Regions from separate parts of the Microbacterium sp. LWH12-1.2 genome, predicted to be linked through region 2. Evidence: riboswitches for the same ligand, from Rfam matches in the RefSeq annotation. Region 2 holds a riboswitch; each other region holds the start of a gene.
What was found. Region 2 has a riboswitch for thiamine pyrophosphate ahead of MRBLWH12_RS12455 (ECF transporter S component). Riboswitches for the same ligand answer to the same signal wherever they lie in the genome.
Positions count from the first base shown of each region.

Region 1: linked by a shared signal. The riboswitch ahead of thiC (phosphomethylpyrimidine synthase ThiC) and the one ahead of MRBLWH12_RS12455 (ECF transporter S component) in region 2 are both predicted to bind thiamine pyrophosphate.
Region 3: linked by a shared signal. The riboswitch ahead of MRBLWH12_RS07370 (bifunctional hydroxymethylpyrimidine kinase/phosphomethylpyrimidine kinase) and the one ahead of MRBLWH12_RS12455 (ECF transporter S component) in region 2 are both predicted to bind thiamine pyrophosphate.

Region 1 covers NZ_JBEGIJ010000001.1:3,724,572-3,734,022, forward strand. The annotation lists gene MRBLWH12_RS17675 (allantoate amidohydrolase) at 1-284, shown strand, start outside; gene MRBLWH12_RS17680 (helix-turn-helix transcriptional regulator) at 417-1,379, opposite strand; gene MRBLWH12_RS17685 (alpha/beta fold hydrolase) at 1,488-2,438, shown strand; gene MRBLWH12_RS17690 (DUF6326 family protein) at 2,653-3,126, opposite strand; gene MRBLWH12_RS17695 (NAD(P)-dependent alcohol dehydrogenase) at 3,123-4,148, opposite strand; gene MRBLWH12_RS17700 (DUF2306 domain-containing protein) at 4,280-4,972, shown strand; gene MRBLWH12_RS17705 (sensor histidine kinase) at 4,977-6,092, shown strand; gene MRBLWH12_RS17710 (response regulator transcription factor) at 6,089-6,766, shown strand; gene MRBLWH12_RS17715 (nuclear transport factor 2 family protein) at 6,847-7,248, opposite strand; gene MRBLWH12_RS17720 (winged helix-turn-helix transcriptional regulator) at 7,331-7,732, shown strand; gene MRBLWH12_RS17725 (putative immunity protein) at 7,791-8,333, opposite strand; TPP riboswitch at 8,393-8,500, shown strand; gene thiC (phosphomethylpyrimidine synthase ThiC) at 8,494-9,451, shown strand, end outside.
Region 2 covers NZ_JBEGIJ010000001.1:2,620,703-2,630,153, reverse strand. The annotation lists gene MRBLWH12_RS12460 (D-alanyl-D-alanine carboxypeptidase family protein) at 1-1,498, opposite strand, end outside; TPP riboswitch at 1,613-1,723, shown strand; gene MRBLWH12_RS12455 (ECF transporter S component) at 1,714-2,358, shown strand; gene MRBLWH12_RS12450 (ABC transporter ATP-binding protein) at 2,358-3,815, shown strand; gene MRBLWH12_RS12445 (energy-coupling factor transporter transmembrane component T family protein) at 3,812-4,600, shown strand; gene MRBLWH12_RS12440 (DUF4190 domain-containing protein) at 4,669-4,884, opposite strand; gene MRBLWH12_RS12435 (hypothetical protein) at 5,016-5,441, opposite strand; gene MRBLWH12_RS12430 (hypothetical protein) at 5,799-6,047, shown strand; gene MRBLWH12_RS12425 (SDR family NAD(P)-dependent oxidoreductase) at 6,059-6,832, opposite strand; gene MRBLWH12_RS12420 (aminoglycoside 3'-phosphotransferase) at 6,883-7,608, opposite strand; gene MRBLWH12_RS12415 (SDR family NAD(P)-dependent oxidoreductase) at 7,954-8,712, shown strand; gene MRBLWH12_RS12410 (SDR family oxidoreductase) at 8,800-9,451, shown strand, end outside.
Region 3 covers NZ_JBEGIJ010000001.1:1,522,790-1,532,240, reverse strand. The annotation lists gene pheT (phenylalanine--tRNA ligase subunit beta) at 1-2,110, shown strand, start outside; gene MRBLWH12_RS07375 (DUF402 domain-containing protein) at 2,148-2,861, shown strand; TPP riboswitch at 2,868-2,961, shown strand; gene MRBLWH12_RS07370 (bifunctional hydroxymethylpyrimidine kinase/phosphomethylpyrimidine kinase) at 2,952-4,478, shown strand; gene argC (N-acetyl-gamma-glutamyl-phosphate reductase) at 4,693-5,745, shown strand; gene argJ (bifunctional glutamate N-acetyltransferase/amino-acid acetyltransferase ArgJ) at 5,742-6,899, shown strand; gene argB (acetylglutamate kinase) at 6,896-7,813, shown strand; gene MRBLWH12_RS07350 (acetylornithine transaminase) at 7,810-9,036, shown strand; gene argF (ornithine carbamoyltransferase) at 9,033-9,451, shown strand, end outside.

The DNA of each region.
Region 1 (9,451 bases), 1.1 Mb from region 2:
AAGGATGCAGCGTCACCGTGGCCGAGCAGTCGTTCTCACCGACCGTGGAGTTCGACTTGGTACTGCGCGATCGCCTGCAGGCCGTGCTCCCTGATGCTCCGATTCTCGACACCGGAGCCGGCCACGACGCCGGGGTGCTCGCCGAGATCATCCCCACTGGAATGCTCTTCGTCCGCAACCCCACCGGAGCCTCGCACACCCCCGCCGAGACCGCCGAACCCGACGATGTCACTGCCGGAGTGGAGGCCCTCGCGGACGTCCTGCAAGACCTCCTCACTCGCTGAACGACCAGACCCTTCAGGCGCGAATGCACCACAAAACGAGATCGACAGGGATATCACCTCGCAGGTGAACGCCGGATGGATGCTGACCGCCACCGTCGCCGTGACGCTCATGCTGCCCGGACTCGCGCTTTACTACGGCCCGGCGAGGTGAGTGGTGAGTCGTTCGATGGTGCCCGAGAGCTCGGCTGGCTCGATGACAGTCACTGGAGCGGCGAGCGCTATCTCGGCAACCGTCATCGCGAGCCGTCCGAGGTCTTCGCTGCGGATTCGGACGACGCAGTGTTCTGCGTGCTCCTCCCTCAGGGTGTGGTCGGCCCACCGAAGGACGCCCTCAATCTCTGCGAACGGTCTGTGGATGACGATCGTCGCATCGTGTTCGCGGGCAGTGAGGCCGATCGAACTCGCGACGAAGTCGGCCGCGTCTCCACCGGGAATCGTGCGGAGTGTGAAATGACTGCCGACCGGTCGCGGCTCCTGGATCCGGTCGAGTCGGAATGTTCTCCAATCGCGTCGGTCTTCGTCCCACGCCACGAGATACCAACGACGCCCGGCTGTGACGAGCTGATGCGGCTCGACATGCCGCCTGCTGCTCTCGCCCTGGCTTCGCCGGTAACCGAAACGCACGTACTCATGGTCGCGGCATGCCGCGGCGAACACGCTCAGCGACTCTGGATGGATGACGTCGTCAACGGCCGTCCGCCGCAGTGATGCGACACTCGAATGCAGCGCCGACACGCGTCGACGGAGCCGGTGAGGCAGGAGTGCCTCGATCTTCACCAGCGCGCGCAGCGACGTCTCCTCGATCCCGCTGACGGCGGCTTCGGCGGCGTAGCGCAACCCGATCGCCACCGCGATGGCCTCCTCGTCGTCGAGGACCAGGGGCGGTATGTGGGACCCCGCCGCGAGCCGGTAGCCGCCGTACTTTCCCGAGATGGAATCGACCGGGTAGCCGAGCTCGCGAAGACGGTCGAGGTCCCGGCGTACCGTTCGTTCGGTCACTCCGAGCCGAGTCGCAAGTTCGGCACAGGGCCAGAAGCGGTGGGTCTGCAGAAGCGACAACAGCTGCAGGGCTCTGCCCGCGGAATCCGTTCGCATGATCTCAGCTTGCCAAGGATCTAGGACATCCGGTGTCCAGAATGCTTCGTACGTTCGGAGCGCAGCCGATCCGCAACGCGATCTGGCGCGAACCTCAGAGGAGCATCCGTGAACCCGTCCGATTTCCCCGACCCCACCCTCATCTCCGTCAACGCCGTCGAACTCGAAGTCTTCGAGGCCGGGCGAGAGAATGCCGGGAACCCCATCGTGCTGTGCCACGGATGGCCCGGGCATGCTTCCGTCTGGCGGCATCAGGTGCCTGCACTCGTCGCTGCGGGGTACCACGTCATCGTCCCGAACCAGCGCGGTTACGGTAACTCCTCGCGGCCGACTGACGTGACGGCCTATGACATCGAACACCTCTCGGGCGACCTTGTCGCACTTCTCGATCACTACGGATACGACCAGGCGATCTTCGTCGGTCACGACTGGGGTGCAAGCGTCGTCTGGGGGCTGACCCTGCTGCACCCGGACCGTGTGGACAAGGTGATCAACTTGAGCCTGCCCTATCAGGAGCGCGGAGAGATTCCGTGGATCGAACTCATGGAGGCTGTGCTCGGCGGTGACTTCTACTTCGTCCACTTCAATCGGCAGCCCGGCGTCGCGGACGCCGTGTTCGATGAGAACACGTTCCAGTTCCTTCGCAACTTGTACCGGAAGAACGAACCCCCTCGGCAGCCTCAGCCGGGGATGGAGTTCATCGATCTCGCCCGAGCGGAGACACCACTCGGCGAGCCCGTCATGAGCGACGACGAACTCGCCGTTCTCGTCTCCGCTTTCGAAACCTCGGGGTTCACGGGCGGTGTGAATTGGTACAGGAACCTTGACCGCAACTGGCACCTGCTCGCCGACGTGGACCCGATCATCCACCAGCCCGCACTCATGATCTACGCCGACAGAGACATGGTCCAGAAATCCGAGACGCTTGCAGACTTCGTGCCGAACGTAGACGTCGTCAGCCTCGACTGCGGGCACTGGATCCAGCAGGAAAAGCCCACCGAACTCAACGAGGCGATCGTGAGTTGGCTGCAACAGCAGGACGCAACGCGCGACAACTAATCCACCCGCGGAGTCTCTGACGCTCGCCGCCTTTCGGTGGGATGACACGGCTACGTGCCGACATCCAAGCGAAGCGGCGACCTGGAGATCTTCAGATTTCTGACAACTCGGATGAGACAGATCGCCGACAAGTGAGACATGACACCCGCGGAATCCGCGGATGTCATGTCTCACTTGAGCCAGCGACGGACTGGCTCACACCGGACTGGGGATCTCATGGCCTGGGCTGGTCGCCACGGCCCGTCATGGGTGCGGTGCGCGGCCAGGTCCAGGCGTACCGCAGGATGACGGCGAGAAGGATCAGCTCCAGCGCGACGCCGAGGAAGTAGAAGTACATCCACGACCCTCCCAGCTCGCCGACCGCGTTGAAGGCCGCGAAGGGGACCTGAATCGAGGCCACGACGAGGTTCGCGATGCGGTTGGCCCTGGCTGGCAACGTCGTCGACAGTACGACCATGAAGATCGGAATCGCCAGGAGGGTCAGCGCGGTGATCGCCCAGGTCTGGGTGATGTCGAATTCCCAGACCACGCCGATGAGGATGTCATCGACGGTGCCGGGCTTGTAGAAGGCGAGGATGTCCACGTAGATGTACAGGAACATGAAGCTCGTCCACGCGGCGGCGAGCTTGGCCTTGACCGGTACCTGCTGCTCTTCCAGAGTCGTGGTGGTGGATCGACGTGTACTCATCGGGTGCTCCTTTTGTCGTGTGAGGTTTCGGCGTGCACGATGCGCAGCACGACATTGCCCCGCTTGCGGCCGGTGTCGACGTAGCGGTGCGCCTCGACGATGTCGGCCAGATCGAAGGACCGGTCGATGACGGCCTGGTAGCGGCCGGAGTCCGCGAGGCTGACCAGGTGCGCGAGCTCGTCAGCGCCGTGCTTGCCGACGTTCCAGGTGACGAGCTTTCCCGAGCGGCGGCTCTGCCCGCGGCTGCGCAGCATCGACCACAGGTCGCTGATGACGAGCAGGAGCGCCCCACCGGGGTTGATGGATGCCTCTACCCGGCTGAAGGGGGCGTTGCCGACGCAGTCGACGACCACGTCATACGTGCCGCCTCCCGAGGCGAAGTCCTGGCGGGTGTAGTCGATGACCCGGTCGGCGCCGAGGGAGGTGACCAGTGGTGCGTTGCCGCCGCTCGTGACGGCGGTGACATCGGCACCGAGATGCTTCGCCAGCTGGATCGCGGCTGTGCCGACCGCCCCGGATGCGCCGTTGACGAGCACCGAGGTGCCCGGCCCGATCGTGACCTGGTTGAAGAAGCCCTGCGCGGTGATGCCGCCGAACACCAGCGTCACCGCCTCCTCGAGGGTCATGGTGGCGGGCGCCCGGGTGATCGCGCCGTCAGCGGGCAGGCACACGTATTCGGCGTGACCGCCGAACGCTGCGTCCATCGAGGCGATGACCTGGTCGCCGGGGGCGAAGACGGTGACGCCAGAGCCGACCGCTGCGATGACGCCCGCGGCATCCATGCCGAGGATCGGCCGGCTGGGCCGGAACAGGCCGAGCCCGATGGCGGCGAGCATCCCGAGGCCCGAGGGGATGTCCCGAGCGCGGGCTCGGTGATCGGCGACGCTCACCGTGCTCGCGTGCACTCGGATGAGCACTTCGCCGGGCTTCGGCGAGGGGATCGGGCGTTGCTCGAGGTGAACCTCCTCGGGGGCGCCGAAGCGGCGGTATACGGCCGCGGTCATGGTCGTGTTGGTTGTCATGACTCGATGCTCGCCGTCTCGGGGAAGCGCGTCATCGGCCGGACGGCCCGGATCCGGTCGGCCGAAAGTACGGCTCTGAGTCCGTGCGGAAGGCCGATGTCCAGGGCGCTCGATCAGGCGAGCATCGAGACATGTCGCAACAGATGAAGACCACCCGCCCCCTTGCCGAGCAGAAGCGGCGGCCGAGGAGCGGATGGCTGGCCATCACCGGTCTCCTGCTGCTCAGCGTCCTACCCGTGATTGGCGGAGTGCTTCGCTTGGAGGAGGTGGGCACCGAGCCCGCAGACACAGTGCTCTCGTCGGTGCCGATCGTCGCGCACATCGCGGCGATGACCGTGTACTGCGTCCTCGGCGCATTCCAGTTCTCTCCGGCACTGCGAACTCGGCGTGGGTGGCACCGCATCGCCGGCCGTGTCCTGATTCCTGCGGGATTCATCGGGGCACTGTCGGCCGCGTGGCTCGCGATCTTCTTCGGTGGGCCGACGGACGAGCTCGCACTCGCCATGGTTCGTCTCGTCTTCGCCGGAGCGATGATGGTGTTTCTCGTGCGGGCCGTGATCGCGATCACGCGGCGCGACTTCGCTGCGCACGGAGCATGGATGACGCGCGCCTATGCGCTCGCTCTCTCTGGCAGTACCCAAGCCCTCGTGCTGGTGTTGTGGACGATCCCCCTCGGTGACGTCGACGTATACGGTGAGGCTTGGTTCGTCGCTGCGGGCTTCGTGATCAACAGCGTCGTTGCGGAGTTGCTCATCCGACGACGCCGCCGACGGTCCGGCCGACGCGTGCGCGGGGTGTCGGGCCGTGGTGCGCTTGTATCCTGACGTGGTGACCGGCCTCTTGCGTTCTGCGTGGAGTGCGCCGAGCGCGGCGCCCCCTCCGCCGCGCCGGGTCTGGCGGGATTGGGCTCTCGTGGCTCTTGTCGCCGTGCTGGCGGTGGTCGAGGGCATGTTCAGAACCGATCTGTCGCAGCCGGTCCTCATGGTGATCGTGTTGCTCGCCGTGTTGCCGACCGTGCTGTGGCGCCGCACCAAGCCGCTTCTGATGCTCGTCGTGGTGATGGTGCCGATCGACCTGCTCCTGCCCGACCCCGTCCTCTACACGAACCTCTTCGTCATGGTGATCGTGTACGCGTTGTACCGCTGGGGATCCGGTCGCGACCTCATGATCGGATCGGGCATTCTCCTCGTGAGCCTCGGGCTCACGTTCGTCCGAGGGGGAGGGCTCAACGAGCTCGTCGGCGGGTTCGCGCTGCTGCTGACGATGGCGCTGCTCGGCACCGCATTTCGCTACCGCGCAGGATCCCGCAGACGCCTCCTCGACAGCATCCGGATGCGGGAGCGTGAGCACCTCGCCCGTGACCTGCACGACACGGTCGCCCACCACGTCTCCGCCATCGCGATCCGTGCCCAGGCGGGTCTTGCGGTGGCGGCGCGAGACCCGCGCGCAGCGCAGGACGCGCTCGGCGTGATCGAGGCGGAGGCGGCCAAGACCCTGAGCGAGCTGAGGTCGATGGTGCGAGTGCTGCGGCAGGGCGAGACGGCGGAGCTCGCGCCGAGCCCGCGGCTGGACGACATCGAGCAGCTCGCCGGAACAAGGCCGGGCGGCGCGGACGTCACCGTGAAGGTCGAAGGCGACGACGGCAGCATCCCGCCGCCGGTGGCTGCTGCGGTCTTCCGCCTGGCGCAGGAGTCCGTGACCAACGCCCTCCGACACGGGCGTCAGGTCACCCGTGTCGACGTGCTCGTGGAGGCAGACGAGCGCGGGGTGCGGTTGAGCGTGACGAACGACGGAGACGTCGCCGCGTCGCCGACGCCGGGCTTCGGCATCATCGGCATGACGGAGCGCGCCGCTCTGCTCGGCGGCACCTGCCAGGTCGGCCCTGCGCCCGGCGGCGGATGGGTCGTCACCGCGGTGCTTCCTCGTGTTGGATGGGCACCATGACCATTCGCGTGCTCATCGCCGACGACCAGGAGCTCGTGCGCACAGGGCTGAGCATGATCCTCGACGCGCAACCGGACATCGAGGTCGTCGGTCAGGCAGTCGACGGCAACGAAGCGGTCGCCCTCGCCCGCAGCCTGCGACCGGACGTCTGCCTGTTCGACATCCGGATGCCCGACCTCGACGGCATCGAGGCGACCCGCGTGCTGGCAGGCCCGGGCGTGGATGACCCGATGGCGGTCGTCATCGTCACGACCTTCGACCTCGACGAGTACGTCTTCGCGGCGCTGCGGGCGGGTGCCAAGGGCTTTCTGCTCAAGGATGCAGGGTCCGAGCTGCTCGCCCAGGCGATCCGCGCTGCCGCGAGCGGGGATGCCCTGATCGCCCCCAACGTCACGGTGCGGTTGCTCGAGGCCTTCGCCGGAGCGGGGCCGGCTGCGCCGCCACCGCAGCCGATCGAGCCGCTCACCGAGCGCGAGGAACAGGTGCTCGCGAAGGTCGCTGGTGGCCTGAGCAACGGCGAGATCTCGACTGAGCTGTTCATTACCCTCAGCACGGTGAAGACGCACGTGGCGAGCCTGATGACCAAGCTCGGCGCTCGCAACCGCGTCGAGATCGCCATCTGGGCGCACCAGACAGGGCGGATGCGCGCACGAACCAACGGCGACGGCCACTGACACTGCGTGCTCTCGACCGGGGCGGCAGGCAGGGTTCAGACGGCTCGCGCCTGAACCCCACCGCATCCCGAGCGCGCGCCTCAGGCGCGTCCCCAGAATGTGTCCTCGGCCGCACCGTCCTCTGAGAACAGGTGGACCTCGACGATCTTCCCGTCACGAACGGTGAGCAGATCGACGCCGCTCATGTCCATCGATGCGTCGCTGCGCCGGCCGGTGAAGCGAACCGGAACGGCGACCAACTCGCCGTTGACCATGGCGGGCCCAGACACCGAGAGCTGGAAGGTGCCTTCGCTGACCTCCATCATGCCGCCGATCATGGCGCCGACACCGTCGATACCGGCGTGATCTCCGGAGAATCGGTTGGCTCCGGGCTGGTGCCAGACGACGTCCGGACTGATGAGGCTCATCGCGGCGGGCACGTCGCCGTTGCCGAGCGCACTGAAATAGGCATCCGCCACAGCAGCAGGTGTGTTCTCGCTCATTGCATTTCTCCTTCTATCGGTGTGATCTGACCTATGATTACATTTGGTAACCTGTTACCTCAACGTAACCAAGGACGTGATCATGGAAAGACCGGAGTGGAACGTGATGCTCGCGACGTGTCCCTCGCGGACATCGCTTGCGCGGATCGCCAACAAGTGGACGGCGATGATCGTCGTCGCCCTCAGCGGTGGGGCCCTGCGGTTCGGGGAGATCCGCGAAGCAGTCGGGGGTATCAGCGGAAAAGTCCTCGCCGACACTCTGCGAGAACTCCAGCGCGACGGGATCGTCTCCCGGACGGCGTTCGATCAGATGCCTCCGCGCGTCGACTATGCCCTCACTCCACTCGGGCGCACCCTTCAAGAGCCGCTGGCAGCACTCGGGCGGTGGGCCGAATCGCACATCGAGGAAGTCGAGGTCGCCCGCGCCGCGTACGACGATATGACGATGCCCACCGATACCGGAGCGGTGCGAACGCTGCGCTGAGGGGGCTCCGCCCAGACGGCCCGGCGAGCGAGGAGGTCGGCGCGGCGGATGCCGCCGACTACCGATCGGCGTTTCGCAGTGCGGTGTCGAGCATGCTCATGATCTGCGCGACGCGGTTCGTCCCCGGTGGCGCCGGAGGGTATCGGCGAAGGACGTCGATGAGACCGGGGCTCGCGGATTCCGCGCAGCGCCGGACAGCGAGAGCACCGGCCTCCGCATCGCCCACGCCGTCCAGCTCGGCGAGGTACGCCTCGATCGCGGTGGCGCGAAGGATGTGAGCGACCTGGTGCGCCTTGGCGATCGGATGCAGGTACGCCCCTGCCGCTGCGTCACCGGCGGCCTGCGCGGCGAGCTTCGCGCGCTCATCGGTCGATTCCTTCGCCGCACGGTGAGCGGCGAACGCCGTCGTGCGTTGCAGCATCGTGCGGGGCGCCCCGGCGGCGAACGCCCGTGCGGCATCGACGGCCGCACGAGGGCGGGGATCATCCGAGTGAACGCGTTCGAAGATCGGGAGGATCCGTGCCGCTGCTTCGGCGGCGAATCCGGCGACCACGCGGATCTCGTCCATCGCCAGCTCGAAGTCGCCGGAGGAGGAAGTCACCTGCCAACTCTAAGTGGGCGGTCGGCGCCGACTTCGTCGTCGCCCGCGTGCTAGCATCATCCCGTCCACACGGGTGCCCGAGCACGGGCTGAGATCTGGCTGAAGCTGCCTGCGACCGTAGAACCTGTCCGGGTAATGCCGGCGTAGGAAGTAGGAGCCTGTGAGCACCTTTGAAAAGGTGCGCGTTCTCGCGCACCATCACGACGAAGAACACGGCATTTCGGTGCCCGTCACCCGCATCTCGCTCGCCGATTCGCCGGATGCCTCGGCGAACGAACCGTTCGATGTCTACCGCACCGAAGGGCCGCCGTGCGAGCCGGAGGCGGGCCTTCCGCCGATGCGCGACGGCTGGATCGCCGCGCGCGGCGACACCGAGGAGTACTCGGGTCGTGCCCGCAACCTCCACGACGACGGTCGCAGCGCGACTCGACGTGGTGCAGCCTCCGCCGAGTGGCGCGGTGCGAGCCGCCCGCCGCGCCGCGGTCTCGATGGGCGCACCGTCACCCAGATGCACTACGCGCGCCACGGCGTGATCACGCCCGAGATGCGTTTCGTCGCAGTGCGCGAGGCGTGCGACGTCGAACTCGTCCGCTCCGAGGTCGCCGCGGGAAGGGCGATCATCCCGGTGAACGTGAACCACCCCGAGTCCGAGCCGATGATCATCGGACGGGCGTTCCTGGTGAAAATCAACGCGAACATCGGCAACTCCGCGGTGACGAGCTCGATCGCCGAGGAGGTCGACAAGCTGCGGTGGGCGACCAAATGGGGGGCCGACACGGTCATGGACCTGTCGACGGGCGACGACATCCACACCACCCGCGAATGGATCCTGCGCAACTCGCCGGTGCCGATCGGCACCGTACCGATCTACCAGGCTCTCGAGAAGGTCGACGGCCAGTCGCGCAGCCTGACCTGGGAGATCTTCCGCGACACCGTGATCGAGCAGTGCGAGCAGGGCGTCGACTACATGACGATCCACGCCGGCGTGCTGCTCCGCTACGTGCCGCTCACCGCGAATCGGGTGACCGGCATCGTGTCACGCGGCGGGTCGATCATGGCCGACTGGTGCCTCGCGCACCATCAGGAGAACTTCCTGTACACGCACTTCGACGAACTGT
Region 2 (9,451 bases):
GTTCGAGCGGATGCGTCAGCCGCCACCACGGGCTCGGGCCCGCGAGTTCATCGGCGAGGGTGAGCTTCGTCTCGGCGGTGTTCAGCGGCCCGGTCGCCGTGAGCGTTCCGACCACGTCGCCGGCCGCCTGGGTGTTGCCCAGGTCGAACTCGGGGGTCACTTTTGCGGTGCCGGCATTCCAGAGGATGACGGCGGCATCGGCATCCGTCACGATCTTCGCCGACTCGCCCCACACCGTCTGCACCTCGCCGACGACAGTGCCCGCGGGCACCGTCGGCTTCTGCGTCTGCAGAGCTGCTTCGGCCTCGGCGAAGAGCGTGCGGGTCACGGCGAGGCGTTCGTCGTCGCCGTTCTGACCGAGGACGGCGGCATAGAGCCGGACGGTGGTGTCTCCGACCGCGACGTCCTTCGCCGTGAGGAGGTTGTAGTACTCGAGGGTGCCTGTCTTAATGCCGACGACGCCCGCATCCGCGAGCATCCCGTTGCCGTTGGTCACCACGCCGACACCAGGAATATCGACCGACTTCGTGCCGACGATGCTCGCGAACACCGGGTTCTCCATGGCGAGCTGCGCGAGCTTGACCAGCGCCTCCGGCGTCGCGGTGTTGCCCTCATCGAAACCAGAAGGGGTCACCACGGTGATGCCTTCGAGTCCGCGCTCGCGCAGCCACACCTCAGCGGCATCGGCGAAGGCGCGTTCCGAGCCCCAGATCTCGTCGGACAGCCGGTCGATGTAGTTGTTGGCAGAGCCCAGCAGAATGCCCTGCAGCATCTGGAACTCCGTCAACGTGCCACCGACGGGAACATCCAGCGAGGACTGATCCGCGATCCGGTAATCCCAGTAGTCCTCGCTGTCCTGGAGAGTGAACGAGTACTCCGGGCCCTGCTCGCCGACGGCGAGCGGGAGCCTGTCCAGCACCATCAGGGTGCTGACGACCTTCGTGATGCTGGCGATGCCCGCTTCGTCCAGAGCGGAGGCGACCGCGCCGACGCCCTCGACGCCGACGGCCGCGCTGCCCTGCGTCGGCCAGGTGAGCGATGCGGGCGGTGCGGATGCCGCTTCGAACTCGACTGCCTGCACTGTCGGCGCGATCTCGTGCAGGGGCCACAGCAACGTCGTTCCGGCATAGGCGGCGACGAGCCCTGCGAGGATCCCGAGCGGCACCAGCGTCTGCGGCTGGGCGAAACCGCTGCGCAGTCGGGCACCTTTCAAAAGGCTCGCGCCGTTCGCCGTTGCGATCGGGCCGTCGAGCGTCCCTGGCCGCGTCTCGTTCGCGATCGTCGCCGGATCGACCCAGGTCAGCGCGGTCGCGCCGCGTCCGGCATCGGCCCAGCGAGCGGGGGCTGTGGATTCGACTGCTCCGGATCCGGCAATCGCAGCGACATCCGGCAGTGCAGCATCAGACAGTGCGGTCTCGGCCACCGCCGCGTCATCGATCGACGCGGGTGCGGCCGCCGCATCCGATCCCGTATCCGGGCGCGCGTCACGAAGGGTCACCTGCACACGCTACCGAATCATTCAAGGAATTCGCGGCGTATCCCGCCTCCGCGCCTGTGAAAGTCGTCCGCCGCGAGAGGGGAATCGCGCGGGCAGCGGCGAGAGTAAGATCGACAGCACAACCACGGGAGTCCGGCGAGCCGGGCTGAGAGGGAGCGATCGCGCTTCGACCGTCGAACCTGATCTGGGTCATGCCAGCGCAGGGAGGAGTTCAGATGAGTACATCCACGCCCACATCGGTGGCCACGTCCGAGGCAAAGGGCCTGCGTCGTCCTGAGATCTGGCGCTGGCGCATCGTCGACATCGTCGTCGCCAGTGTCATCGGCGTCGCCGCCGGCCTGATCTTCCTGGCCTGGAACGTCGGTTATCTCGGCCCCGCAGCACTGCTCGAACCGCTGCTTCCCGGCGTGCAGGGCCTGCTCGACGGGCCGTGGCTGTTCGCCGGCGTGCTCGGCGGCCTGATCATCCGCAAGGCGGGCGCTGCGATCTACACCGAGGTGCTCGCTGCGGTCGTGTCCGCACTCGTCGGCAACCAGTGGGGCGGATTCCTCACCATCGAGGCCGGACTCGTGCAGGGGTTGGGCGCCGAACTCATCTTCCTGCTCTTCTTCTACAAGCGCTGGTCGTTGCCGGTCGCGGCGCTCGCCGGCGCGGGTGCGGCTCTTGCCGGAGGAATCAACAACCTGATCCTCTGGTACGCAGGATCCGGCCCGACCTTCACCGTCGTCTACCTGATCAGCGCCGTGATCTCGGGCGCCATCATCGCCGGCATCCTGTCCTGGGTGCTGGCGCGAGGCATCGCCGCCACCGGAGCCCTCGACAGATTCGGTTCCGGGCGCGAGGCGCGCGTCCGGGTCTGATGAGCGCGAGTACCACCGGCCCCGCCGCCGTCGAGGCGCGCGGCTGGGGCTGGCGGCACGCGAGCCGTCTCGCCTGGGCGCTGGAGGAGATCTCCTTCCGCATCGAGCCGGGGGAGCGGGTGCTCGTGCTCGGTGCTTCGGGGTCGGGGAAATCGACCCTGATGCACGGACTCGCCGGCGTCCTCGGCGGCGACGAAGAGGGCGAGAGCACCGGTGAACTGCTCGTCGACGGGGCGCCCGCGTCGGCCACGCGAGGTCGCAGCGGCCTGGTGCTGCAGGACCCGGATTCGCAGGTCATCCTCGCGAGGGTGGGCGACGATGTCGCCTTCGGATGCGAGAACCTCGGTGTGCCGCGGCCGGAGATCTGGTCGCGCGTCGGCGCCGCACTGAACGCGGTCGGCCTCGACGTGCCCCTCGACCGGCAGACGAAGGCGCTCTCCGGCGGGCAGAAGCAACGCCTCGCGCTCGCCGGCATCCTCGCGATGCAACCGGGGCTCGTGCTCCTCGACGAGCCGACGGCGAACCTCGATCCGCAGGGCGTCATCGAGGTGCGCGACGCGGTCGAGCGGATGCTGCAGGCGCAGCCGGCCACGCTGATCGTCGTCGAGCATCGCCTCGACGTCTGGTTGCCGCTGATCACCCGGGTCATCGTGATCGGCCAGGGAGGCGTCGTGGCTGACGGCTCGCCGGACCGCGTGCTCGGCGTCGAGGGCGCTCGGCTCGCAGCCGACGGCGTCTGGGTGCCAGGATTCGCCCCCGTACCGCCGTCGCCCCCGCGCCGCGGACCTGGGGAACCGCTGCTATCGGCCCGAGACCTTGCGGTCGCACGGGTGAAGGGCCGACCGGTCGCCTCGGGCATCGACCTCGACGTGCGCGCCGGGGAGGTGCTGGCCATCACCGGGCCGAACGGTGCCGGAAAGTCGACGCTCGGGCTCACGCTCGCTGGACTCCTGCCACCGGCCGCCGGCCGGCTCACGGCATCCGTCGCCCTGGCCTCCGACATCGGCGAGGAACCCATCCACTGGGCATCGCGCGACCTGCTGACGCGTATCGGCTTGGTCTTCCAGGAGCCGGAGCATCAGCTGCTCGCCAAGACCGTACGCGACGAGCTCGCCGTCGGACCGCGCGCGCTCGGCATGGCGGAGGACGAGATCGCGGAACGCAGGGACGAACTGCTCACGCGGCTGCGGCTCGACCGCCTCGCGCTGGCCAATCCGTATACGCTCTCCGGCGGCGAGAAGCGACGGCTGACGGTCGCGGCGGCTTTGGCGACCCGACCGCGCGTGCTCGTCCTCGACGAGCCCACCTTCGGGCAGGATGCCCGCACCTGGGCGGAACTCGTCGCCATGCTCGCCGCCCTTCGCGATGACGGGACGGCGATCGTGACGATCACCCATGACGTCGATGTCGCGAGGGCGCTGCACGCCGAGCGCTTCGAACTGGGCGGTGCGGGATGACGGTCCTCGACTCGCATGCGCGCACGGGTGGGCTCGCGCAGATCAACCCGGTCGCCAAACTCGGCGTGAGCGCACTGGTCGCGATCCCGCTGATCCTCACGCTCGACCCGGTATCGGCATCCACTGCGCTCGTGCTGGAGTGCGTGCTGTTCCTCTTCGCGGGGATCGGCTGGCGCGAGTTCTGGGTGCGCACCTGGCCGGTGTGGCTCGCGGCTCCGCTCACGGGGCTCACGATCGCCCTCTACGGCGAGACGAGCGGAACGGTCTACGTCGATTGGTTCGTGCTGCGCATCAGCGACGGCTCCCTCGCCCTGGCGCTGGCGACGATGCTGCGGGTGCTCGCGATCGCTCTGCCGTCGGTCGTGTTGTTCATCACGGTGGATCCGACCGACCTCGCCGATGGGCTGGCGCAGATCGTCCGCCTGCCCGCGCGTTTCGTGCTCGGCGCCCTGGCGGGGCTGCGTATGGTCGGGCTCTTCATCGACGATTGGCGTGCGCTCGAGCTCGCCCGCCGGGCGCGCGGCGTCGCCGACCGAGGCAGGATCCGCCGCTTCTTCGGCATGGCGTTCGCGCTCCTGGTGCTGTCGATCCGCCGGGGAGCGAAACTCGCGACGGCGATGGAAGCGCGCGGATTCGGCGCACCGGTCGCCCGCACGTGGGCGCGCGAATCGCGTTTCGGCTGGCGGGAATGGATGCTGCTGGCAGTCGGTGCCGCGATCTCCGCGCTCGCGATCGCCGCGGCCGTCGTCACCGGCGCCTGGAACTTCATCCTCGGGCCGAGCTGACGCGAGCCACATCGGCACCGATTCGGGAACATGTTCCCGAATCGCTCTGAGGGACCTGCGTCAGATCGTCAGATCCACTGGTGCAGCACCAGAACGCCGATGAGGATGCACGTCAGTGCGAGTCCCACCGAGCCGAGCACGACTCCCGCGTCGGCGAGTCGGCGCCCGCCCTGGCGGCGCGCGGTGATCTGGCGACGAGAGGCATAGCCGGCCGCGATTGCGACCAGCGGACCGAGAACGGGCACGAGGAAGGCGACCCCGGCGAGGCCGCTGATCAACGCCACGATGGCGAGTGTGTTCGTCTGAGCCGGTACGACCGTCTGCGAAGCGATATGGGTCGAGCGAGCCGGTTGCGGCCGGGGCGCACGTTCTTCGCCCCGGCGGCGGGCGGTATCTGCCCCCATGCGCGGGCCGGTCATCGTTCGAGCACGGGGCGCGGCTGCGCACCGTGCAGGGACGAGACCACGAGTACCGGTACCGGCGTCGGTGCCGGTTCTCGCTTCATCCGGGGGAACGTTGTTGTCGGTCGAGCGAGCGCCGATCGGATGCGCCTCCACACTGCTCTTCTCCTCGCGGATCGCCAGGCGGCTCCGACCCCCACGGCGAGCAGCAGTGCGAAGCCGGAGGCGAGTGGCGTCATCCCGTCACCGGAGTGCCACAGCGCAAGGCCGAGGATGCCTCCCGTCAGCCAGATTGCCGCTGCACCGCCCGCGAGCCCGGCTGCGTCGAATGCGATCGCCACGCTTAGCGCCACCGCACCGAGGACAGCCGTCCAGACTCCGACCTGGCCGATCGCGGTGAGCAGTTCGGATACGACGGGGGCGATGGGAAGGGGTGCCATGGTTTTCGGATTCTCGGGGTGTAGTAGACGGTTCTCCATATGAGGAGAGTCCGCCACGGCGATTCCATTACGCGGAACTCCGACGCCAGCGGGCACCGGAGATGGAGTGTCGCGTAATGGAATCAGCAGCCGGCCATCTCTATAGATGGGTGACGGTTGCCCCTGCAGCCGCGCCCGCGGTGAGTGATCTGGGGTCGCTCACTCTCCTCACCGACGCTCCCACGCCGGGGAGGATCCGGGTCTCGGCCCGGCAGGGGAGGACGGGTGGCTACCTCCTCCCCTGTTCCTGATCCATGCATGGGGCTCATCCACGCATGGCGAGACCGTTGACAGAGTCAGAGCGAGGAAGGCCCGAACATGGTGAATCAGGTCGTGATCCATGTGCACGCGCTGGAGCGCTTTCGCCGCCGCAACGGGAAGTCGGTGACTCAGGTCCTCGGCGAGGCGGGGATGACCGCCGCGGATCTGAACGCAGGCATCCGTGGCGGAGGTTTCACGCTGGCTGATCTGGCACGCATCGCCGAGGCACTCGACACCACTCCGCGTGACCTCGCAACCGCCAGCACCGTGCTCACGGCGGCGGAGAACCTTCGGCAGGCGCCCTGAGAGCCCCGAGGCTAGTGGAACGGTCCCCGAGACGACACTCCGCCGTCGATGACGATCTGCTGTCCGGTCATGTAGCGGGATTCCGATGAGCAGAGGTAGGCCACGGCCGCTGCCACCTCGTCCGGGGTTCCGGTGCGACCCATCGGTATCTCATCGATCCAATCGGCGGCGTCGCTGTTCGCCACGGGGGTGCTGATCGCGCCGCCGGCGACGACGTTCATCCGGATGCCGTCGGCCGCGTACTCGGCGCCCACGGTTCGCGCCAGGCTGGCGAGTCCGGCCTTCATCACTCCGTAGGCGCCTTGACCCGGCGCGCCCATGAAGCCGGTGACCGACCCGACGCTGACGATCACCCCGTGTTTCTGAGCGAGGAAGTGCGGCAGGACGAGTCGGATGAGGCGGGCGACGTAGCGCAGGTTGATCTCGTACATCGTGTCCCAGTCCTCGTCGCGCATCTCGTGCAGGCGCGCTGATGGCACGAAAGCCACTTGTCCGCCGACGACGGTGACCACGGCGTCGATTCCTCCGAAGGCCGCGACGGTCTCGGCGACGAGCTGGGTCAACTGTGCTGCGTCGCGGACGTCGACGGGAAAGCCTGCAGCCGTGCCCCCGGCCGCGGCGACTTCCGCAGCCGCGTCCGATACGCGCGTGGAGTCGATGTCGGCGATCGCCAGGCGTGCGCCGAGGCTCGCGAGATGCCTCGTGATCGCAGACCCGATACCGCCACCGCCTCCGCCGACGATGAGGATGCGCATACCGGCGAGGGATCTGGACGGCGGGGTCATCGCGTCATTCTAAGCGTCACGCTTCTGAGTTTCGGAGCCCGAGGGGCGGCTCAGGTCGCATTCCACAGGTCGCGGTAGTACGCGAGTCGTTCGCGGTCGGGTTCGACGCCGTAGGCCTCGATGAGCGCGTCTTCCCATCCGAGGCCGCAGTTCCACTCGGTGCTCATCGAGGCGACCGCGATGTCGGCCCAGCGGTCGGCGGTGCCGAGGGCCGCGAGGTCGACGTGCGCGGTCCAGCGGCCGTCGGCGGCGAGCAGGGTGTTCGGCATGCACGCGTCCCCGTGGGCGACGACCAGTCGATCGATCTCCGGCGCATCGCGGAAGGCATCGGGAATCTCGATGCCGCGCCGCTCGGCGATCGCGATTCGAGTCGGCACGCTCCATTCCCATGGGCAGTCCGCGACGGGCAGCGTGTCGTGCATCGCGCGCAGCGCCTCGCCGACCGCGCGCACGGCGGTTCCGGGATCCTCAGCCCACCTCGGGTCGACGGCGCTGCGAGCGTCGAGCGCGATCGTGACGAGCCACTCGTGCTCGGCATCCTGCCCCTGTTCGAGCACCTCCGGAACCGTGATCCAACGCCGCGCCCACCGCATCCGCTCGGCTTCATCGTGCATGTTCGCTTCGGGATCCAGCGGCCCCCACTTGATGAACCGGCCGTCGTCGGTGCGGAAGGTCAGGCCGCCGATGCCGTTCCGCCACACCGGAGTGAGCGCGGCACCGCGCGCCAGAGCACTGACCTGTGCGGGGATCGCAACGGGTTCGGCGGGGATCGACATCCCTCCATCTTGCCGTTCCCGCCTCGGGTCACGGCCGGATACGGTTCACAACTCAGGAGAATCGGCACGGGTCGAAGGGCGGGACCCCGGAAAGCCGGGGCTGAACGTCGAGATCCGCGCCAAGAGCTGAAGAACTTCCTGAGTTATGAACCGCGAGCACTCGAGCTCGCTCCGGCAGCACGTTCCGCTGCGTCGTCGGCAGTGGCGGTGTCGTAGGCTCTTTGCCGACGCAGTTCCATGCTCTCAGCCCACACCCTTCGTGGGGTGCCAACAAGATCTCGTGGTGAAACCAAGAACCACGTAAGCTGAGACTCAGTCGCACAATGACGTTCGAGGGAGAACAGAATGCAGATCACCGGACAGGGTGCGCTCATCACCGGCGGAGCCTCAGGGCTCGGCCTCGCGACAGCCCGACGGTTCGCCGCTGCCGGCGCCCACGTCACGATCGTCGACCTCGCCTCCTCCCATGGGGTCGAGCTCGCCGCCGAGATCGGTGGCGCATTCGCCCCGGCCGACGTCACCAGCGTCGAAGAGGTGCAAGCCGCCGTCGCCACGGCGCAGGCAGCGGCCCCGCTGCGCATCGTCGTCAACTGCGCCGGCATCGCGCCGCCGGCGAAGGTGCTCGACCGCGAAGGCAACCCTGCCGTCCTCGGCGATTTCGAGCGCATCATCCGCATCAACCTGGTCGGCACGTTCAACGTCATCTCGCAGGCATCCGCCGTCATCGCGAAGAACGAACTCATCGACGGCGACCGCGGAGTGATCGTGAGCACCGCATCCGTCGCCGCATTCGACGGCCAGATCGGCCAGCCGGCGTACTCGGCGTCGAAGGGCGGCGTGCACGCCATGACGCTGCCGATCGCCCGCGAACTCGCTCGCTACGGCATCCGCGTCTGCACCATCGCCCCCGGCATCATGGAGACCCCGATGCTGATGGGTCTGCCGCAGGCGGCCCAGGACTCTCTCGGCCAGCAGGTGCCGCATCCGTCCCGTCTCGGTCGGCCCGATGAGTACGCGGCGCTCGTGCAGCACATCGTCGAGAACAGCTACCTCAACGGTGAGACGATCCGCCTCGACGGCGCGATCCGCATGGCACCGAAGTAATCCGCTCCCGTCGCAGAAGAGCACGGAAAGATCCACCGATACCGGGCTTCTCTGCGACGGGAACGACCGGTTGGACGAAGGAGAGACATGAGCACACTGGCTGGAAAGACGATTCTGATGTCCGGCGGCAGCCGCGGGATCGGGCTGGCAATCGCACTGCGCGCAGCGCGTGACGGGGCGAACATCGCCATGCTCGCGAAGACCGACACTCCGCACCCGAAGCTCGAGGGCACGGTCCACTCCGCCGCAGAGCAGATCCGCGCGGCCGGCGGCAACGCGCTGCCGATCGTCGGCGACGTGCGCGATGACGATGACATCACCGAGGCCGTGCTGAAGACGCAGGGTGAGTTCGGCGGCATCGACATCGTCATCAACAACGCCAGTGTCATCGACCTGTCGCGCTCGCTGGAACTCGGCGCGAAGAAGTACGACCTGATGCAGGACGTCAACGTCCGTGGCACGTTCATGCTGTCGCGCGCCGCGGTGCCGATCCTCAAGGATGCTGCGAACCCCCACATCCTCTCGCTGTCTCCGCCGCTGAACCCGTCGCCGAAGTGGCTCGGCGCGCACACCGGCTACACGCTCGCGAAGTTCGGCATGACGATGGTGACGCTCGGCCTCGCGGCCGAGTTCGCGCGCGACGGCATCGCCGCGAACACGCTGTGGCCGCGCACCACGATCGCGACCGCGGCGGTGCAGAACCTCCTCGGCGGCGACAAGGTCATGGCGGCGAGCCGCA
Region 3 (9,451 bases), 1.1 Mb from region 2:
CGGCGACGAGCACAACGGGATCCTGATCCTTTCCGAGCTGGGCGTCGACGCGCCTGTCGGCACCGACGCGATCTCGTTGCTCGGTCTCGACGACGTCGCCGTCGAGATCAACGTCACCCCGGACCGCGGTTACGCCTTCTCGCTGCGCGGCGTCGCCCGGGAGTACTCGCACGCGACGGGTGCGGTCTTCCGCGACCCTGCCGACCGCGACTTCGCCGAACTCGCACCGGGAGAGGGCTTCTCGATCGTCGTCGACGACCAGGCGCCGATCCGCGGACGCGCCGGGGCGAGTGAGTTCGTGGCGCGCGTCGTGCGCGACGTCGACCCGTCCCGTCCGACGCCGCCGTGGATGATCGCCCGACTGTCGCTCGCCGGGATGCGATCGCTCGGCATCCTCATCGACATCACCAACTACGTCATGCTCGAGCTCGGCAACCCCGTGCACGGTTACGACCTCGACAAGCTCACCGGTGGCATCACCGTGCGTCGGGCGACGGCGGGCGAGAAGATCGAGACCCTTGACGGTCAGGTGCGCACCCTTCACGTCGAAGACCTGCTCATCACGGACGAGTCCGGCCCGATCGGCCTCGCCGGCGTCATGGGCGGCGCGACCACCGAGATGAGCGAGACGACTCGCAACGTCCTCATCGAAGCGGCGACCTTCGACCCGATCACGATCGCGCGCGCAGCCCGACGGCACAAGCTGCCCAGCGAGGCATCCCGCCGCTTCGAGCGCGGAACCGACCCGCTGCTTCCCTTCGTCGCCGCTCGTCGCGTCGCCGACCTCATGGTCGACCTGGCCGGTGGCGCATACGACGACCTCGGCGGTGCGCTGTTCGCCGAGGTGTTCGTCGAGGGCATCGAGCTCCCCGAGGGCTTCGTGCAAGGTCTCATCGGCGTCGACTACACGGATGCCGAGATCACGGGTGCCCTGACCATGATCGGCGCCGAGATCACCGCGGTCGGCCAGGGCTGGCAGGTCATCCCGCCCACCTGGCGTCCGGATCTCACCGACAAGTGGACGCTCGCCGAGGAAGTCGCCCGTATCCACGGGCTCGACCGCATCCCGTCGGTCCTTCCGACGCCGCCATCCGGGCGCGGACTCACGCCGCTGCAGCAGGGCCGACGCCGTGTCGCCGATGCGCTGGCAGCGGCAGGGTTCGTCGAGACGCCGGCCTTCCCCTTCACGACCGAGATGCAGAACGATCTGCACGGTTCGGCGTCGGGGGAGCACCTGCCGAGCATCCGGCTGGCAAACCCGCTCGACGGGCACGCGCCGTACCTGCGCCGCTCGCTGATCCCTGGTCTGCTGCAGATCGCGCACCGCAACATCTCGCGCGGCCTCACTGACCTCGCGTTGTTCGAGACCGGCATCGTGTTCCTCCCGGAACCGGGAGTGACGTATGGCACCGACACCGTGCCGCCGCTGGGCGAGCGTCCCTCCGAGGAGAAGCTCGCAGAGCTGAACGCCTCGATTCCTCCGCAGCACCGTCACGTCGCCGTCCTGCTCGCAGGCAACGTCGTCGCCCGTCAGCCTGGCCGTGCTGCAGAGGCCGCCGGCCTCGCTGAAGCGCTGGATGCTGTGCGTGTGATCGCTGCGGCTGCCGGCGTCGAGATCGATGTCGTGCAGGCCGAGCGCGCTGCTCTGCACCCGGGGCGCACCGGCTCGCTGGTCCTGGGGGGCGAGGAGGTCGGCTACGTCGGCGAACTGCACCCTGTCGTCGCCGAAGGCGCCGATCTGCCGGGGCGCGCGACCGTGCTCGAGGTGGACCTCGACCGCATCCTCGAGCTCGCTGGAAACCGTGTGGTCGCCGCATCGCTGTCGACGTTCCCGGCAGCGACGCAGGATGTCTCGCTCGTGGTCCCGGTCGCCGTCAGCGCTGCCGAACTGCGTGGCGCGCTCGTGGAGGGCGCCGGCGCGCTGCTCGAGACGGTGCGCCTCGTCGACGACTACCGCGGTGACGGAGTGCCCGACGGCTTCAAGAGCCTGACGTTCGCTCTGCGCTTCCGCGCGGACGATCGCACGCTCACGGCCGCAGAGGCGACGGAAGCCAAACTCGCCGGCGTCGCGCTGGCTGAGGAGCGCTTCGCGGCGACACTGCGCGACTGAGTACTGCGCAGCGGCGAGCCGGGGGTATCGTGCCGGGATGAGCATCCTTCCGCACAGCACCCCGGCCGCCGTGCCGGAAGGCGCCCGGCCGATGGGCGAAGGGCCGTTCCTGAGTGCAGGCGAGGTCGTCAACTGGCACTACCGCCGGCCGGGGTGGCAGCCCGGCGATCCGTCGTACATCGCGCCGATGCGGGTGGTCCGCGATGACGATCGGGGTCTCGTCGCCTGGCTCGCCGCGGGCACGCGTGTAGAGGGTCAGGGCGGGCCGGACGGTCGTCGTATCCGAACCGTGCCGCTCGACCAGCGCTGGCTCGTCACCCGGACCCGCATCGTCGAGGAGTGGTGGGGCAACGGAGTCGTGCGGATCGCTCCGGCCGGCCTGCCCTGGTCGATCTGGCTGTTCTGGAGCGACACGACGGGCGACGACTGGGAGTTCGCGGGCTGGTACGTGAACCTCGAGAACGCGCATCTGCGCACCGACCGCGATACGTACTCCTCCGACCACATCCTCGACGTCGAGATCGAGGCCGATGGCACGATCCATCTCAAGGACGAGGACGAGTTGGCCGCCTGTGTCGAGCAGGGGCGCCTCACCAGAGAACAGGCCGCGCAGATCGAGCGCCACGCGGATGCGGCGATCACCTCGTTCCACGAAGGGGACTGGCCGTTCGATCGCGAGTGGGTGCGCTGGCGTCCGGAATCGACGTGGACGATCCCGGTTCTGCCCGGCCTCGAAGAGCTGGTCACATAGACTGCGAGCAGTGACACGGGGTGCCGCATCCGCGGCTGAGAACACACCCGTCGAACCTGATCTAGTTCGTACTAGCGAAGGGATGTCGCAATGAGCGATCTTCTGCGTCCACCGTCCGTACCTCGGGTGCTCAGCATCGCGGGCAGCGACCCCTCCGGCGGGGCCGGAATCCAGGCCGACCTCAAGTCCATCGCCGCGAACGGCGGTTACGGTATGGCGGTGGTCACCGCGCTCACGGCGCAGAACACCCGGGGCGTCCGCGCAGTGCACGTGCCGCCGACTGTGTTCCTCCGGGAGCAGCTCGATGCCGTCTCCGACGACATCGAGATCGATGCCGTCAAGATCGGGATGCTCGCGAACGCCGAAGTCATCCGCACGGTGCTGGCCTGGCTCACGGTCACCCGTCCGCCGGTGGTCGTCGTCGATCCGGTGATGGTCGCCACAAGCGGCGACCGACTGCTCGATCCCGATGCGGAGGTCGCATTGCGTGCCCTGTTCGCTCAGGCGCACCTGATCACGCCGAACCTCATCGAGCTCGGGGTGCTCACTGATCGGGACATCGTCGACTGGAGTGACGCGATCGCCGCGGCCGTGGCGCTGTCCGATGAGACCGGTGCGGCGGTGCTGGTCAAGGGCGGGCACCTTCCCGGCGACGAGTCCCCGGATGCCCTCGTCGAGCCGGGCGGCGTCGTACACGAGTTCGGCGGTGCACGGATCGCGACGGTGAACACCCACGGCACCGGATGCTCGCTGTCGTCCGCTCTCGCCACACGACGTGCGCACGGCGACGACTGGTCCCAGGCGGTCGCGGTGTCCCGTGCGTGGGTGCGCGAATCCCTCCGTGGGAGCGAAACCCTCAATGTCGGAGGCGGGCAGGGGCCGATCAGCCACTTCGCCGGGCTCTGGCGACGAGGAGGCATCGTGTCGTCCCCGATACCCGAGGAGGTCGTCGCTGACTGGTGGGCGCGGATCGCGGAGATCAGATCGGACATCGACGCGCTGCCCTTCATCGGCGGTCTCGCCGACGGCACACTGTCCCGCGAACCCTTCCTGTTCTATCTCGGCCAGGACGCGCTCTACCTCCGGGAATACGCTCGGGTGCTCGCCCAGGCCGGACGGCTCGCGCCGACCTCCGAAGAGCAGGCGTTCTGGGCGCAGTCCGCGCACGGAGCCATCGTGGGTGAACTGGAGCTGCACGCTTCGTGGCTGTCCCCGCAGACAGGCGTCGGTACGTGGACGTTCGCGGCGGAGCCGGCACCGGCCACCACCGCGTATCTCGACCACCTGCGATCCACCGCGTTCGGCGGTGATTACACCGAACTCATCGCCGCGATCCTGCCCTGCTTCTGGCTGTACACCGATCTCGGGAAGCGCCTGCACGCGGGGGAGTTCGGTGCTTATGCGCGCAACCCGCAGCATCCCTACGCGTCGTGGCTCGCCACGTACGCGGACCCTGCGTTCGAGGAAGCGAATCGGCGGGCGATCGGGTACGTCGCGAACGCCGCCGCGGGGGTGGGCCCGGACGCCCGCGCCCGGATGTTCCGCGCGTTCGAGCTTTCCTCCCGTCATGAGCGGGCGTTCTTCGACGCGCCGATGGAGCGCTGCGCGTCTCGATGACGCTGCTGATTTGCGGATGCTGCCGAGCGCGCGCTATCGTCCAGGCATGCCTTCGGCCGCATCCGCTTCACTGACGCTCGTTCCGAGCGTCGTTTCGGTGCGCCGACGCCGGTCCGACCGCCGACTCTAGGCGACCCCGCGCTCCTGCCCGATGGCAGTCGAGTGCCGGTGTCGCCGCTCCGGCTCATCCGACCCCGACCGTTAAGGTAGAAGCATGACGTACACCGTCGCCGTCTCCGGCGCATCCGGCTATGCGGGCGGCGAGATTCTGCGCCTTCTCGCCGGTCATCCCGACATCGACATCCGTACCGTGACCGCGCATTCGAATGCCGGTCAGCCGCTGATCGATCATCAGCCGCACCTGCGCTCGCTCGCTCACCTCGCTCTGCAGGACACGACGCCGGAGATCCTCTCCGGTCACGACATCGTGTTCCTCGCTCTCCCGCACGGCCAGTCCGGGCAGTACACCGATGCGCTGGGCGACACCCCGCTCGTCATCGACGCCGGTGCCGATCACCGCCTGACCTCCGAGGCGGCCTGGGATGCCTTCTACGGGGGCGCATTCCACGAGCCGTGGAGCTACGGCGTCCCCGAGCTCCTCGTGGACGGCGTCAAGCAGCGCGAGCTTCTGCGCCACGCGACCCGGATCGCGGCGCCCGGCTGCAACGCCTCCACGGTGAGCCTGAGTCTCGCACCAGGTGTCGCCGCGGGCGTCATCGATCCCGGTGACATCGTCTCCGTCCTCGCGGTCGGCCCATCCGGAGCGGGCAAGAGCCTCAAGCAGAACCTGCTCGCCAGTGAGGTCCTCGGCACCGCGAACCCCTACGCGGTCGGTGGAACGCACCGGCACATCCCGGAGATCCGCCAGGCTCTCGCTGCGTCCAGTGGGGCGGAACCCGAGAGCATCCGCATCTCCTTCACGCCGGTCCTGGTGCCGATGTCGCGCGGCATCCTCGCGACGTCGACCGCGCCGATCGTGCCCGGAGTCACTGATGCCGAGATCCGCGCCGCGTGGGAGAGCGCCTACGGCGATGAGACCTTCGTGCAGCTGTTGCCGGAGGGCCGTTTCCCGCGCACCGCCGACGTGCTCGGCGCGAACACCGCCCTGATCGGTCTCGCCATCGACCGGGCAGCCAATCGCGTGACCGTCGTCACCGCCGTCGACAATCTCGTCAAGGGCACCGCGGGAGCAGCCATCCAGTCCATGAACCTCGCGCTCGGTCTGCCCGAGGACCGCGCCCTCTCAATCAACGGAGTCGCACCATGAGCGTGACCGCACCCCAAGGATTCGAAGCCGCTGGCGTCGCCGCCGGTCTCAAGTCCACCGGCAAGCCCGATGTCGCCGTGGTCGTGAACCGCGGTCCGCGCAAGGTCGGCGCTGCTGTCTTCACGAGCAACCGCGCGAAGGCGAACCCGATCATCTGGTCGCAGCAGGCCGTCGCGGACCGCGTCGTCGAGGCGGTCGTCCTCAACTCCGGAGGAGCGAACTGCTTCACCGGAACGTTCGGGTTCCAGACGACGCATCAGACCGCGGAGAAGGCGGCCGAGCTGCTCGGCGTCAGCGCCGGTGACGTGCTGATCTGCTCCACGGGACTGATCGGGGTCGGCGACGAGGTGTTCCGTGCGAAGGTGCTCACCGGCACCGCCCACGCGATCGCCGAACTCAGCGCGGATGGCGGTCAATCCGCCGCCGAGGCGATCATGACAACCGACTCGGTGTCGAAGACGGCGACGATCACGCGCGACGGCTGGACCATCGGCGGCATGGCGAAGGGTGCCGGCATGCTGGCACCGGGCCTCGCCACGATGCTCGTCGTTCTCACCACCGATGCCGTCCTCGAGCCGCTCGAGGCCGACGCGGCTCTCCGCCGCGCCACCGGGCAGACGTTCGACCGCCTCGACTCCGATGGCTGCATGTCGACGAACGACCAGGTCACTCTGCTCGCCAACGGCGCGAGCGGCGTCGTCCCGGACCTCGAGGACTTCACCCAGGCGCTCACCGACCTCTGCCTCGAACTCTCCGTGAAACTGCAGGGCGATGCGGAGGGCGCGAGTCACGACATCACGATCGAGGTCCGGAATGCGGCATCCGAGCAGGATGCCGTCGAAGTCGGACGCTCCGTCGCCCGCAACAACCTGTTCAAGGCGGCGATCTTCGGCAACGACCCGAACTGGGGGCGCGTGCTCGCGGCGATCGGCACCACCAACGCGCAGTTCGATCCGTACGACGTCGACGTCTCGATGAACGGCGTCCGGGTGTGCTCGCAGGGCGGTCCCGATCGCCCCCGCGAAGAGGTCGACCTCACGCCGCGCGCGACGCACCTCGTGATCGACCTGAAGGTCGGCGATGCGTCGGCAACGATCCTCACCAACGACCTCACCCACGATTACGTGCACGAGAACAGCGCGTACGCCTCATGACCGACATCCAGGACACCACGCCGGACGTCGCCGCCGTCAAGGCCTCGACGCTCATCGAGTCGCTCCCGTGGCTGAAGAAGTTCCGCGACCAGATCGTCGTCATCAAATACGGCGGCAACGCCATGATCTCCGATGAGCTGCAGGAAGCATTCGCACAGGACATCGCCTATCTGCGTTACGTCGGCGTGCAGCCGGTCGTCGTGCACGGTGGCGGGCCGCAGATCTCCGACATGCTCGAGCGCTTGGACATCCCCAGCGAGTTCAAGGGCGGCTACCGGGTCACCAACACCGAGGCGATCAGCGTCGTACGGATGGTGCTCACCGGCCAGGTGAACCCGCAGCTCGTCGCGAAGATCAATTCGCACGGTCCGATCGCCACCGGTCTCAGCGGTGAGGACGCGGGCCTGTTCGGCGGCCGCCGCCGCGGCGTCATCATCGACGGCGAAGAGATCGATCTCGGACGCGTCGGCGACGTCGTGGAGGTGGATCCGACGCCGGTGCTCGATCACCTCGCCGCCGGTCGCATCCCGGTCGTCTCCAGCATCGCCCCCGATCTCGATCACCCGGGACAATCGCTGAACGTGAATGCGGATGCCGCGGCGGCCGCATTGGCGATCGCCCTGGATGCCGCCAAGCTCGTCATCCTCACCGACGTGCCCGGCCTCTACGCGGACTGGCCCAACCGGGATTCGCTGGTCTCTCATCTCACCTCGACCGAGCTCATCAGCATGCTGCCCAAGCTGGAGTCGGGGATGATCCCGAAGATGCGGGCCTGCCTCGACGCTGTCGAGGGGGGAGTGGACGCGGCGGCCATCATCGATGGGCGAGTGCCCCACTCGGTACTCGTCGAACTCTTCACGAGCAAAGGAATCGGAACAGAAGTGGTCATGGCAGCGAACGGGGTATCGGCATGAGTAATTGGCAGGATGACGCGGCGAGCGATCTGGTCCTCAACGCGGGACCGCGTCTTGCGCTGCTCACGCGTGGCGAAGGCTCCTACCTGTGGGACGCCGACGGCCGACGCCACCTCGACTTCCTCGCCGGCATCGCCGTGACGTCGCTCGGACATGCGCACCCGGTGTTCGTCGAGGCCATCTCGAAGCAGGCGGCCACTCTCGCCCACGTCTCGAACTACTTCGCGACTCCGCCGCAGCTCGCGCTCGCCGCTCGTCTGAAGCGCCTCGCCGGCGCGGGGATCGATGGACGCGTGTTCTTCTCGAACTCCGGTGCCGAGGCGAACGAGGCGGCATTCAAGCTCGCCCGCCTGCACGGGGGAACGGAACGCCCGCGCATCATCGCCCTGGAGAACGGCTTCCATGGTCGCACCATGGGATCGCTCGCTCTCACCGCGAAAGCCACCATGCGCGCGCCGTTCGAGCCGATGCCCGGCGGCGTCGAGCACATTCCCGCCACCATCGAAGCGCTCGAAGCGGCGATCGATGATCGCGTCGCTGCGGTCATCGTCGAACCCATCCAGGGCGAGGCCGGGGTCGTCGAACTGCCAGCGGGGTACCTCGCTGCGGCACGCTCGCTCACGCTGAAGCACGGCGCCCTCCTCATCGTCGACGAGATCCAGACGGGCGCCGGTCGTACCGGGGCCTGGTTCGGGTTCAGTCATGACGGCATCACGCCGGACGCGATCACCCTGGCGAAGGGGATCGGCGGTGGGTTCCCGATCGGTGCGCTGGTCACGTTCGGTGCGGCCAGCGCGCTGTTCACCCCCGGTTCGCACGGCTCGACTTTCGGCGGGAACCCGCTGGCGACGGCCGTCGCCGACGCCGTGCTCGCCGAGATCGAGCACGCGGGCCTCGTCGACAACGCCGCACGACGCGGCGAGGAGCTGCGAGCCGTCATCGAAGGGATCGGCTCGCCGCTGATCGACGGCGTCCGCGGTCGCGGACTCCTCATCGGCGTCGGCCTCACGCAGCCGGTGGCCGGCGACGTCGTCGCCGCCGCCCAGGAGCGCGGCCTGATCATCAACGCGGCCAATCCCGAAACCGTGCGGATCGCACCGGCGCTGAACATCGGCGATGCCGAGATCGCCGAGTTCCGTGAGCTGTTCGCCGCCGCACTCGCCGATGTCCAGGCATCCGCCGCCGCGGCATCCGCACCCGAGACCGGAAAGGTTCACGCATGACCACCCGCCACCTGCTGCGCGATGACGACCTGACTCCTGCCGAGCAGGCCGAGATCCTCGATCTCGCGCTCGAACTGAAGAAGGACCGCTGGGCCGACAAGAGCCTCGCCGGCCCCCAGACCGTCGCGGTGATCTTCGACAAGTCCTCGACCCGTACCCGGGTCTCGTTCGCGGTCGGCATCGCCGACCTCGGCGGCTCTCCGCTGATCATCTCGACGGCGAACAGCCAGCTCGGCGGGAAGGAGACGCCCTCCGATACCGCGCGCGTGCTCGAGCGCCAGGTCGCGGCCATCGTCTGGCGCACCTATGCGCAGGCAGGGCTCGAGGAGATGGCCAGGGGCACCAGGGTGCCGGTCATCAATGCGCTCTCCGACGACTTCCACCCGTGCCAGCTCCTTGCGGATCTTCTGACGAT